3 regions of the Amphibacillus xylanus NBRC 15112 genome follow, and region 2 is predicted to be linked to each of the others. Evidence: predicted binding sites of a transcription regulator. Region 2 holds the regulator's gene; each other region holds the start of a gene.
What was found. Region 2 encodes CtsR, which represses protease genes until heat stress. Its sites were predicted from a motif close to ATGGTCAATAAAGGTCAAACA; they were not measured.
Positions count from the first base shown of each region.

Region 1 (4,238 bases), 530 kb from region 2:
AATTATCGCTGAGTAGTCTTCATTTGTATTTTTCACCTTTATCACCTGCTCTTATCTATTAAAGTAGCTTTACCACATATCGCCTCATATTAATCATGATTTATTTTAATACGATTATGAATATTTTATTTGGTGAATGATTTGTTCTTGATAAGCTTCTGCTTCTTCAACTTGTCCATTTTGTTTGAGCAGGCTAATGAGCTTTTTATAAAGCGTTTCATTATTTGGGTGTAATTCGATTTCCCACTTTAGACAATCTATCGCACCAGCAAAGTGGTTAAAGTACTGATAAATATCTGCTAATTGTGCTTGACTGTCTGGATTTTCTTTTAGCTCTTTGATTAATTCTAAGTGTTTTGTGAAATAAAACGGTGTGTCAAATTTGTCTAGCCAAGACAAGATATCTTCAATCGGTTTATACTTTAGTGCAGATTCTACGATCATTCTTGTGACGACTTCTTTTTCTTCACATGGAAATGAGTCGATTCGTTTAATAAATTGATCTTGATGTTTTGTGAAAATCGTTAAGTGGGTGTTTTGCTCGACTTGAGTTAAGTGACTCATAAATGCTTTGATATTGACTTGGTGAGAGAAATCTTTTTCTAATAGTATTTTTAAATATCGCTTTGAATCGACATACATGAGCAATTGATCAGAAAAAGGTTGATGGTTGATTAGCTTCGGCTGTTGCAGGTACATTTCATACAAGGTAGCGGCACGAATGCTCGGTGGAAAAGGGTCTAGCGTTGATAAAAATAGCTGCCAATAGTGGTTTGAGAATTTTTTTAGTAATTGAACAGTTGCTAAAATGCTTCGTTCTAGTATGCGACTATCAGATTGATAAATTGACTCAAGTGTGTCGAGATCTAGTGGATTGAAGGCGAACATTTCACGTTCATGGACCTGGTAGCCTTGAAACGTTAAAGATACTAACATATCGTGTGCAAACTGATTATCTGGCTGATAATTTTTTAATGTGGATAAAACTTGGAAAGCATGCTGTAATTGACCGTCGCGACGATGCTGACGGAAACACTCGATAAATAGGTTGATAATTTTTTCTTGTGAAATAAATTGATCGAAATAAGTAATGATAATAATTTGATCTAATTGATCCAACTTTTTGGACATAGACTGGAGCATCTTCTTAAGTGGTATACATGAAAATGTTTGTTGATTGACGAGTGTATCAATGGCATGATGTGGTGAAGTGACAATAAGACCATACATGATGGCTTTTGCAATAAAGGAATCAGGGTTTAATTGATTAACTTTAACTGTATTTATATAGCGTTTCTTATGAAAAACTAAATAATAGGTTTGTCCAGAACGACCGTGTGCTTCAACTAATTGACAATTTCTAAACAGGATTAATCGTTTGACATCTAAAGTGGCTTGTTTCTGCTGAATTTGGATTCTACATTTCATTTAAACCGCCTCCTAATCATCCTATTGTTAATTATATCATACCATAAAATGAGAAAAATCAACTGATATAAGTTGATTATTGATTAAAATATGCAAAAAACTTGAAAGTCAAATAAGGTCAAAGTATACTATAAGTAAGAAAGGTCAAAGATAGTCAAAAAGAATAAAGGAGGAAGAAAAGGATGAAATGTCAAAAGTGTCAAATACGTCCCGCAACTATAAACTTAACTCTTCAGATTAATCAGGAAACAGAGCAACTTCATGTTTGTCCAGATTGCTACAAAGAAATTAGAAATAATTCATTGAACCCTTCAAGCTTTTTTGGCAACAAAGACGCCCATCCGTTTAGTGGTTTTGCATTTGGTGCACAGCCTAAGCAAGGTCAACAGGTTCGAACTGAGTCTGGTCGAAGCGGAGGAGGCTTATTAGATCAGCTTGGTCGTAACGTAACTGAAGCTGCAAGTGCAGGTATGATTGATCCTGTCATTGGACGCGATCTAGAAGTTAAACAAGTCATTGAAACGTTAAATCGCCGGAATAAAAATAATCCAGTTTTAATTGGTGAGCCAGGCGTAGGTAAAACAGCTATTGCAGAGGGCCTGGCATTAAAGATAGTTGAAGGTCAAGTGCCAAATAAACTGAAGAATAAGCAGTTATACTTATTAGATGTGGCTTCGCTTGTAGCAAATACAGGAATTAGAGGTCAATTTGAAGAACGGATGAATCAATTGATCCGTGAGCTACAAGAACGAAAAGACGTAATATTATTTATTGATGAAATCCATCTATTAGTAGGTGCTGGAACGGCAGAAGGTTCACAAATGGATGCTGGAAATATTCTAAAACCTGCACTTGCTAGAGGTGAATTGCAGTTAATCGGTGCAACAACATTAAAAGAGTACCGCCAAATTGAAAAAGATGCAGCTTTAGAACGCCGATTACAGCCGATTATTGTTAAGGAACCAACAACTGATGAAGCAATTCAAATACTAAACGGGATTAAAGATCGCTATGAAAAATATCATTACGTCAAGTATAGTGATGAAGTCATTGAGCATGCTGTCCGATTATCAAAACGCTATATTCAGGATCGATTTTTACCGGATAAAGCAATTGATTTAATTGATCAAGCAGGTGCTCGACTTAATTTATTGCATGCAGAATCAGATAAATCAGCTATTGAAGCTAGGTTAGAAGAGATTGCCGTTGAAAAGGCAGCTGCAGCTGAGAAAGAGGACTATGAAACGGCAGCACATTTACGTCATCAAGAGCTACAACTTGAAAAACAATTAAAAGAGTTAGAAGACAGTCCGTCTACAGAAGTGACAGTTGATGACATTCAACAAATTATTGAAGAAAAGACAGGTATTCCGGTTCAGAAAATGCAAGCAGATGAGCAAGCTAAAATGCGCGATCTAGCAGTAAAATTATCAGAAAAGGTAATTGGTCAAAATCATGCAGTTAATAAAGTTGCTAAAGCCATTCGAAGAAGTCGAGCTGGTTTGAAAGTAGCGACGCGTCCGATCGGTTCTTTCCTATTTGTCGGACCAACAGGCGTTGGAAAAACAGAGCTTGCTAAAGTACTAGCAGAGGAGTTATTCGGTACAAGAGACTCGCTCATCCGACTTGATATGAGTGAGTATATGGAGAGACATTCTGTATCGAAAATTATCGGATCACCTCCAGGCTATGTAGGTCACGAGGAAGCCGGTCAATTAACTGAAAAAGTTCGCCGTAATCCATATAGTTTAATTTTGCTAGACGAAATTGAAAAGGCACACCCTGATGTTCAGCATATGTTCTTACAAATCATGGAGGATGGTCATTTAACTGATTCCCATGGCAGAACTGTTAGTTTTAAAGACTGTGTCATTATTATGACAAGTAACGCAGGATCAAGTTTTAAAGAGATTCAGGTAGGCTTTAATAAAGATCAAAATGAAGCTGTATCAACACTTGATCAATTAAAAGATTACTTTAAACCAGAGTTTTTAAATCGATTTGATTCTATTATTAATTTCAAAACATTATCAACTGACGATCTCGTTAAGATTGTTGATTTAATGTTGAATGAGTTAAGCGCACATCTAAGTGAGCAAAATTATCAATTAACCATTACAGACGAGGCTAAAGAATTTTTAGCGAAAAAAGGCTATAATCCTGATTATGGCGCACGTCCATTGCGTCGTGTGATTCAAGAAACGGTTGAAGATGGCATAACTGATTTACTATTAGATGAAACAGATGTTAGTAAGATAACAGTTGAGTTAGTTGATGAAGAGATTGTTGTGAAAAAAGGATAATAGTTGAACATTGCTAATGTGATTTCAAGTTTATATTTTCTAAAAGAAAGACTGCATCGAAGGCTATGACCTTTAGTGCAGTCTTTTTATCTGTGAAATGTTAGATCTTTAACGTTTTGATAAAAAGTAGTAACAAAAGTTAAAGATAAAGCTCGAATCGTTAATGTTTAGACAAAAAATAGTGGTAAAAGTTAAAGATTATGCTCGAATCGTTAATGTTTAGATAAAAAATAGTGGTAAAAGTTAAAGATAATGCACGAATCGTTAATGTTTAGACAAAAAATAGTGGTAAAAGTTAAAGATAATGCACGAATCGTTAATGTTTAGATAAAAAATAGTAGTAAAAGTTAAAGATAACGCTCTAATCGTTAATATTTAGACAAAAAACAGTGGTAAAAGTTAAAGATTATGCTCTAATCGTTAATGTTTAGACAAAAAATAGTGGTAAAAGTTAAAGATAATGCTCTAATCGTTAATGTTTTGACAAAAAACAATAGCAAATGTCAA
Region 1 is NC_018704.1:632,983-637,220, forward strand. It holds gene AXY_RS03205 (tetratricopeptide repeat protein) at 115-1,428, opposite strand; gene AXY_RS03210 (ATP-dependent Clp protease ATP-binding subunit) at 1,611-3,731, shown strand.
Region 1: AXY_RS03210 (ATP-dependent Clp protease ATP-binding subunit) is a predicted target of CtsR. The motif match lies at 1,533-1,553, and genes of this name have one in related genera.

Region 2 (4,238 bases):
GATAAGTGCTGAAAGCATCTAAGCATGAAGCCTCCCTCAAGATGAGACTTCCCATCTTTTAGAGTAAGATCCCTCAGAGACGATGAGGTAGATAGGTTCGAGGTGGAAGCATGGTGACATGTGAAGCTGACGAATACTAATCGATCGAGGACTTAACTAAAACAAAAAGCGAAAGCGACTGTTCAATAGCGTACGGATAGATAAGACAGACCGTCGCACAGTGTATTTCTGTGCAAAGGGATGGATTAACTATACGCTAGCTATTAGGAGCTTGAGCTAGATTAATTAAAAAGCTGAACCAACCGTTCAGCATTGAATTTGATGACACTTGTCAGGTGCATTTCTTATCTAGTTTTCAGGGTATATAACCTGTAGGTTTAGTGACAATAGCGAAGAGGTCACACCTGTTCCCATACCGAACACAGAAGTTAAGCTCTTCAGCGCCGATGGTAGTTGGGTTTTCCCTGCGAGAGTAGGACGTCGCTAAGCAAGTGAAAAACCTTCAAGATATATAATCTTGAAGGTTTTTTAGTGTTTATAAAAAAGGTATATTGGAAAGATATATAACTGTAAATAACTATATACTATATAATAGTGGTGATCTATGTTATAGTTAATTATTAGCAATATATAATTTATTATGAAAAAAAGTGAGGCTATTTATGAAAAAAATTGCTTGGATTACAGATAGTACGTGTGGTTTATCTCAGGAGTTTATAGAGGCTAACAATATTTATGTTTTGCCAATGATTGTTATTATAGATCATAAATCTTATCGAGAAGATATTGATATTTCAAAAGATGATGTTTATAAATTATTAGAACAGTATGGAGAGGGCGCAAAAACAAGTCAGCCTCCTTATGGTGAATTTATAGAGTTATATAAAAAGTTAAAAAGTGAATATGATTATGGTATTGCTATTCATGCTTCTAGTCAGCTGACAGGAACCTACCAAAGTTCAATGAGTGCTGCGCAGATGGAGGAGTTCCCAGTAGAGGTTATTGATTCGAAAATAGGATCATATGCTTTAGGTAAGATGATTAAACAGGGATTAAAGATGGAGCGAGAAGGAAAGTCTTATGAAGAGATCGTGTCCACACTGAAAACTTATCCAGATAAAGCAGAAATGTATTTGTTGCCGAAAAGTTTAGATCAATTAAAACGTAGTGGTCGAGTAAGTACAACGCAAGCTGTATTTGCAAATTTACTAAAAATAAATTTAGTTTTACAGTTTGAAAACGGTAAAGTTATTGTAGAAGAGAAAATTAGAAGTCATAAGAAAGCCGTACAACATTTATTTAATAAAGTTGGTGACGTATATAGAAGTGGTGCGGTTCAGGAAATTGGTATTATGCATGCCGGTGCAAAAGAAGTAGCGGAGCAATGGAAACTGGAATTCAGTAAATTGTATAAAGACTTAGCAATAAAGATTGAACCGTTAGTACCAGTTGCAGGTATCCACACAGGTCATGGTACAATGGCTATAGCTTGGTTAAGAAAATGAGTTGAGATAATAAATAGATTTCCGTAAAAGGGATCTATTTATTTTTCTTAAAATTAATATTTTTAGTCGTTTAGATAACAGATTGGAGGATGATGATAAGGATGAGTGAAATCTTTAACTCTGATTTTTTTGTTATGAGTATGCGGTTGCTGTTGGCGCTGTTGTTATCTGGAATTATTGGTTTTGAAAGAGAAATTAACAGACATTCAGCAGGATTTCGCACGCATATATTAGTTGGTGTAAGTTCGTGTTTAATGATGTTATTGTCACTATACGGGTTCCAAAAGTATTTCGATGAAGTTCCTGATTTTGTTAGATTCGATCCAGCAAGAATCCCATCATATGTTATTAGTGGTATTGGATTTCTAGGAGCAGGGACAATCATTGTAACGGGTGTGAATGTAAAAGGCTTAACTACTGCTGCATCAATTTGGGCTGTTGCAGGATTAGGCTTAGTTGTCGGTGTTGGTATGATAGAAATTGCAATTTTAACAACTGGAATTATAGTTTTTAGTTTATTTTTCCTTAATAATGTTGAGAAACTAATTAATAAAAAAGAAAACAGAAAGAATCTAGTGTTAACTGTTACGGAAGTTGAACAAATTAATCAAATTTTTTCTCAATTCAATACGTATGATGTAACAGTTAGGAGTATTAACTTTGAAAAGAAGGATCAAGCAAACACAGTTATTATCTTTGATGTTTTAATCGGAAAAAACACAGTGATCAATGATCTTTATCATGCGTTATTAAGTATAGATCAAGTAAAACAGGTCAAAGATATGGAAGTTGTGTAATATTTGCATCTCGTTCAGAAGCAGTATAAAATATAGTTATAGTCAAATATAGTCAAAGTCAAGCGGGAGGAGAAAAGATGCGTAATATTTCTGATGTGATTGAAGCGCATTTAAAGCAGATAATTGATCGTAATAAACATAAAACAGTTGAGATTAAACGTAGTGAAATTGCTGAACAATTTTCTTGTGTTCCTTCTCAGATCAACTATGTTATTAATACAAGATTTACTCCAGAGAAAGGCTACCACGTTGAAAGTAAGCGTGGTGGAGGCGGGTATATAAGAATTCAACGAATGGTTGTTAATAGCAAAAATCGTTTAATTGATGAACTCATTGAATTGGTTACACCAACTGTTGAGCAACGTGTGGCAATCGCTGTTATCGAACGTTTATATGAGCAGGAATATATTTCAGTTAGAGAGGCTAATTTAATGATTAGAGCGATTGACAGAGAGGTTTTAGCATTAAATTTACCTCTTCGAGATGAATTGCGGTCACGAATATTAGTTGCGATGTTAAGAGCGCTAAAACACAATTAAACTGATATGTGTAAGGAGGATCCTAAATTGAAATGTGAAATCTGCCAACAGCAAGAAGCAACTGTCCATTTAACGAACTTTTTAAATGGGCATAAAACAGAAGCACATCTATGTCAACAATGTGCTAAAGAAAAGGGTTACTTTGACGCAGATGAAGATTCATATACAATCCATGATTTGTTAAGTGGCTTATTTAATTTTAATACTAGTCCAACACCAAACACACAATCACATGGGCGAGTTGAACAGCAATTGATATGTCCACAATGTCAGATGACCTATCACCAATTCTCTAAAACAGGTAAGTTCGGTTGTTCAAAATGTTATCAGACATTTTCAGATTACTTAAATCCAGTTTTTAAAAGGGTCCACGGTGGTAATACAGTTCATAATGGTAAAATTCCTAAAAGGCAATATGTACATTTGCAACATCAACGGTTAATTCAGGATTATCGTACGCAGCTGCAGGTATTGGTTAATGAGGAAAGGTTTGAGGAAGCTGCTGATTTACGAGATAAAATTAAACAACTAGAAAAAGAGTGGGAATCTTCTGATCAAAAAGGAGATGATCGATAATGTCATTACAATCGTTTATTGATCAAGCAATCAGTCCTTGGATGCAAGAGCAAGGGCCAGATCATGATATCGTTTTAAGTACTCGAATACGATTAGCGAGAAATTTTTCAAATGTACCATTTCCTTTAATGGCAGATAAGGAAAAATTACAAATCGTTTCTAATTGGGTAAAAGAACATTTTAATTATCGTTCTTTTACAACGTATAAGAATCTTGAATATTTTGATATGGCAGATGTACAGCCGTTAGAAAAACAAGTACTTGTGGAGAAGCATTTAATTAGCCCATTATTAGCTGAGCGAAAAAGTGAAAGTGGTGTACTACTATCTGAAAACGAGCAAGTTTCAATTATGATTAACGAAGAAGACCATATTCGCTTACAATTATACTTACCAGGATTACAGCTAGAACGCGGATTAGAAGAAGCGTTTAAAATTGACGATTGGTTAGAAGAAAAGATTGATTATGCTTTTGATCCAGATCGAGGTTATCTAACAAGTTGTCCGACAAACGTTGGAACTGGTATTCGAGCATCTGTGATGATGCACTTACCGGCATTAACATTAACGGGTAAAGTAAGAAAAATGCTCCCTGCTATCCATCAACTTGGCTTAGTGGTGAGAGGGATCTATGGAGAAGGAAGTAAAGCACATGGTAATGTCTATCAAATTTCTAACCAAGTGACATTAGGCAGAACTGAGGAAGACATTATTCAAGATCTCCATAGCGTAGTAAAACAATTAATTAACCATGAGAGAGAAGCTAGGCAGTTGTTAGTTCAACAGCAAGGTGTTCGTTTAGAGGACCGAATTTTTAGATCA
Region 2 is NC_018704.1:104,686-108,923, forward strand. It holds rRNA gene AXY_RS00530 (23S ribosomal RNA) at 1-160, shown strand, start outside; rRNA gene rrf (5S ribosomal RNA) at 377-489, shown strand; gene AXY_RS00540 (DegV family protein) at 663-1,505, shown strand; gene AXY_RS00545 (MgtC/SapB family protein) at 1,607-2,302, shown strand; gene AXY_RS00550 (CtsR family transcriptional regulator) at 2,380-2,841, shown strand; gene AXY_RS00555 (UvrB/UvrC motif-containing protein) at 2,869-3,417, shown strand; gene AXY_RS00560 (protein arginine kinase) at 3,417-4,238, shown strand, end outside.

Region 3 (4,238 bases), 760 kb from region 2:
CTAATAGGTGTTGACGAATTGCCTCATGACTGATAACCCGGTAACCTAATAGAGTTTGTAATGTATTAGCTGCATTTCGATAGGAGCGACCCTTAACAGCTAGCTCAATGGCAGCTTCCTCAATCAATGGACTAAAAGAACCGGCCTCCTCAAACTCTAGATAACGATCAAGAAGATAGACATATTCCCCAGTTGATCGGTCAAGGTAATAATTGCGATATAATTCAATCTCACCAAAGAGACTAGCTATATTAAACTTTCTTTTATCAATAAGACGATAGCGCTTTTTATCACGTTCATCGGCAATCTGTTGGTCCATATCCTCCAAGACCTGTTTCATAACGAAACCAAAGGTTTCTTGTAATTGTCTCCAAACCAATTGCTCAATTTGTTTTAAATTTGGGTATTTTATGATATTCTTTTCCATGAGGGATTCTCCTTTCGGTAATGGTGTTTTAGTAGACTATCATTTTACCAAGGAGTGTCCCTTTTTTCATGACTTTTGCTTTGTTTCCTACCGCGCTATCGCTTGCTGGCCCCTTCACTTAGTGAAGGGGTTAATATATTTTTGCGCCCACAATAATTTTACTCATACTATATAGAACTGGTTAGATAAGTTAAAGAAAAAATATTAATTATAACCAATAATATTTGGTTTCTTGTTTTAAGTTTGTTATAGTTGAACAGTGAGAAATGAACGAAAGTAACAGGTTCTAAACAATTTAGGAGGATTTAAAATTATGTCATCTATTCAAGAGAGTGCACAGGCACTTGAGCAAGCCCTAAGAGAAAGTGAAGAATTCCAAGGTTTGAAGTCAGCTTATGAAGCGGTTATGAATGACGAGGTAGCAAAAAAATTGTTTGATAATTTCCGTGATGTACAAATTGAACTTCAACAAAAACAAATGCAAGGCCTAGAAATTACTGAAGAAGAAGTAGATAAAGCACGAAAAGTTGTTGCGACAGTTCAACAGCATGAGCAAATTTCTATGTTAATGGCAGAAGAGCAACGTGTTAATGACCTAATTAATGAAGTTAGCCGCACGATTACGAAGCCATTAGAAGAATTATATAGCCAACAAGCGTAAGACAGAAAAAACCCACTTTTTTAAGTGGGTTTTGATTTTTATTTTTTCTCCATAATTTTGTCGATTAAGCCATATTTTAAAGCAGCTTGAGCAGACATGAAGTTATCGCGGTCTGTATCGCGTTCGATTACTTCAATTGGTTGTCCAGTACGTTCTGATAAAATTTGATTAATCTTATCACGCATTTCAATAATTCGCTTAGCGTGGATTTGAATGTCAGTCGCTTGACCTTGTGTACCACCTAATGGTTGGTGAATCATCACTTCACTGTTTGGAAGTGCATATCGTTTACCAGGTGCGCCTGCAGCTAATAAGAAAGCCCCCATTGATGCAGCCATACCTACACAAATTGTTGATACATCAGGCTTAATAAATTGCATCGTATCAAAGATTGCCATACCTGCTGTAATTGATCCACCAGGTGAATTAATATAAATTGAAATATCTTTTTCAGGACTTTCTGCTTCTAAGAAAAGCAATTGTGCAACAATGCTGTTAGCGACATTATCATCAATTGCACTACCTAACATAATGATTCGGTCCTTTAATAGGCGAGAATAAATATCATAAGCACGTTCACCGCGGTTTGTTTGTTCAATAACTGTTGGAATTAAATTCATACCTGTTCCTCCTTATGTCTATTAAATAAATCATTTTCACCTTTATACTACCCAAATGGTCAGTAAAGGTCAAATCAAATACTTTTATAAACTTACCCTTATTTTCCCCTAACTGTTGGGAAAATAAACCTAGATATATTATAGCAGAATTGAAATCAATTTGGTTGATTTCATCTTTAAAAAGATTTAATTGAAAACTTAACTGTAATCCGCTATAATAATTTTTGTTACTTTTAATTATGCGCCCGTAGCTCAGGGGATAGAGCATCGGTTTCCGGTACCGTGTGTCGGGGGTTCGAATCCCTCCGGGCGTGCTTGAAAAAAATTACTTAAATGAGGAACTTACTCATTTAAGTTTTTTTATTTTTAGGCGAACATAGTCCGAAATGTTAATTAAACTTGTTTCTTCATTATATAGTCAAACGATACCCAATTGATATTCGTTAATCATGTACATAGATTATTCTGCTTGTGTCAAACTAGTTGATGTGGGGGTGAGAAATATAGTGAAGAACGATAAGGATCTGAGAAAAAGCAACAAGCTTAAACGTCTCGAACGCCTAAAAGAAGAAGAACTTCAAAGAAGCGGTAAGCACCGATTTGCTGAAGAGTTTTCTGATGAACCACTTTCAGAAGAACATTTAGAATTAGATACACCAGATCATCAAATATAAAATTTCACCCCTGATATTATTGTCAGGGGTTTATTTTTTCTAACTGTTCTCAATTCTGAATCATTTTAGTATAATGATTACTGGTTGTAAAGAAAATATGGGGTGTTAATAAATGAAATTGTTGTCATGGTTAGTTATCTCTTGGCTAATTATTTGGGAGATGAACCATTTCGAAAAAATCTTCGGGATCTCTGTATTTACAAAATACATCCTGATCGTCGGTTTAATTATTTACTTCGGCTACCTATTAGATATACATAAAGCACTTGAAAAAATAAAACAAAAATTTCTCAACAAAGGATGCGTAAAACAGTAAAATTCAACTACAAAATATAATGGAATTGTTAAGAATAATTTACAACATTTATCTTGTATAATTTTGTAGTGTCTGCTATACTCTAGTTGTTGAGATATTTTTTTGCAGTGTGTGGGACAGAAAAAGAATGGTGCGGGACACCTTATATCCCGATAATGAAGACAGGAGAGGAAGTTACTATGTGCATTCATTAATTGATTTACAAATGATAGTATGTCCTGACTTGTTAGATACCATGCAAAAAAGATATCGAATCCTACACACCATTCACTTGCTACAACCAATCGGTCGGCGAAGTCTGGCTGAACAGATAAACATGAAAGAGCGCGTAGTAAGGAATGAATTAGATTTTTTAACTCAACAAGGTTTGCTGAATGTAAGCCCTAAAGGTGTCTTACTAACTAACCATGGTAAAGAGATTATGATTGCTTTACGACCTTATCTTGAAAGAATGAATCGTTTTGATGTATTAGAAGAGAAGGTAAAGCAAATATTAAATCTCGACCACGTAATTATAACACCAGGAGATAGTGATCAAGATGAATGGGTTAAGTTCGATTTAGGACGTCGTGCTTATGACTTCCTGAAAAAGCAACTTAAACCATCTGATACGATTGCGGTGACAGGTGGTTCATCAATGGCAGCGGTTGCTGAGATGATGCAGCCATCAACTAATGGGACAAACTGTTTTTTCGTTCCTGCTCGTGGTGGTTTAGGTGAGCGCGTGGAAAATCAAGCCAACACAATTTGTGCTCAAATGGCTAAAAAGATGAATGGTGAGTATCGTTTACTTTATGTTCCTGATCCATTGAGTGAAGAAACATACCAGTCAATCATTCAAGAACCAGGAGTAAAAGAAGTTTTACAAATGATCAAGGAAGCAGATATCGTGATGCATGGCATTGGAGATGCATGTACGATGGCAAAGAGACGAAAAACCCCAGAGCATGTTTTAGACAAGTTGATTAAGGGAAAAGCGGTAAGTGAGGCTTTTGGCTATTACTTTGATCGAGATGGGCGAGTTGTTTATAAGGTAAGGACTGTAGGCATGCAACTAGAGGATCTGTCGAATATTCAGACAGTCATCGCTGTTGCGGGGGGTAAATCAAAAGCAGAAGCCATTCATTCTTTCTTCAAACAAGGAAGAAGTAATGTTCTCATTACAGATGAGGGCGCAGCTAAAATGTTAATAAAGGGTTCATCCCTTTAAATATATTTTTTTAATTACAAGGAGGAAACAAGTATGACTGTAAAAGTAGCTATTAATGGTTTTGGTCGTATTGGACGTTTGGCATATCGCCGAATTAAAGAATTAGGAGAAACTAACATGGAAGTAGTTGCAGTTAACGACTTAACTAGCAACGAAGACCTAGCGTATCTTTTAAAATATGATACTGCTCAAGGAACAGCTCCATACGAAGTAAAAGCTGAAGGTGATTCATTAATCATCGATGGTAAAGAAGTTAAAGCATTTGCAGAAAAAGATGCAAGCAAATTACCATGGGGCGAACTAGGAATTGACATCGTTCTAGAATGTACT
Region 3 is NC_018704.1:1,912,250-1,916,487, reverse strand. It holds gene AXY_RS09365 (ISLre2 family transposase) at 1-427, opposite strand, end outside; gene AXY_RS09360 (YlbF family regulator) at 741-1,088, shown strand; gene clpP (ATP-dependent Clp endopeptidase proteolytic subunit ClpP) at 1,127-1,708, opposite strand; tRNA gene AXY_RS09345 (tRNA-Arg) at 1,950-2,022, shown strand; gene AXY_RS12815 (hypothetical protein) at 2,215-2,382, shown strand; gene AXY_RS09335 (sugar-binding transcriptional regulator) at 2,880-3,908, shown strand; gene gap (type I glyceraldehyde-3-phosphate dehydrogenase) at 3,942-4,238, shown strand, end outside.
Region 3: clpP (ATP-dependent Clp endopeptidase proteolytic subunit ClpP) is a predicted target of CtsR. The motif match lies at 1,764-1,784, and genes of this name have one in related genera.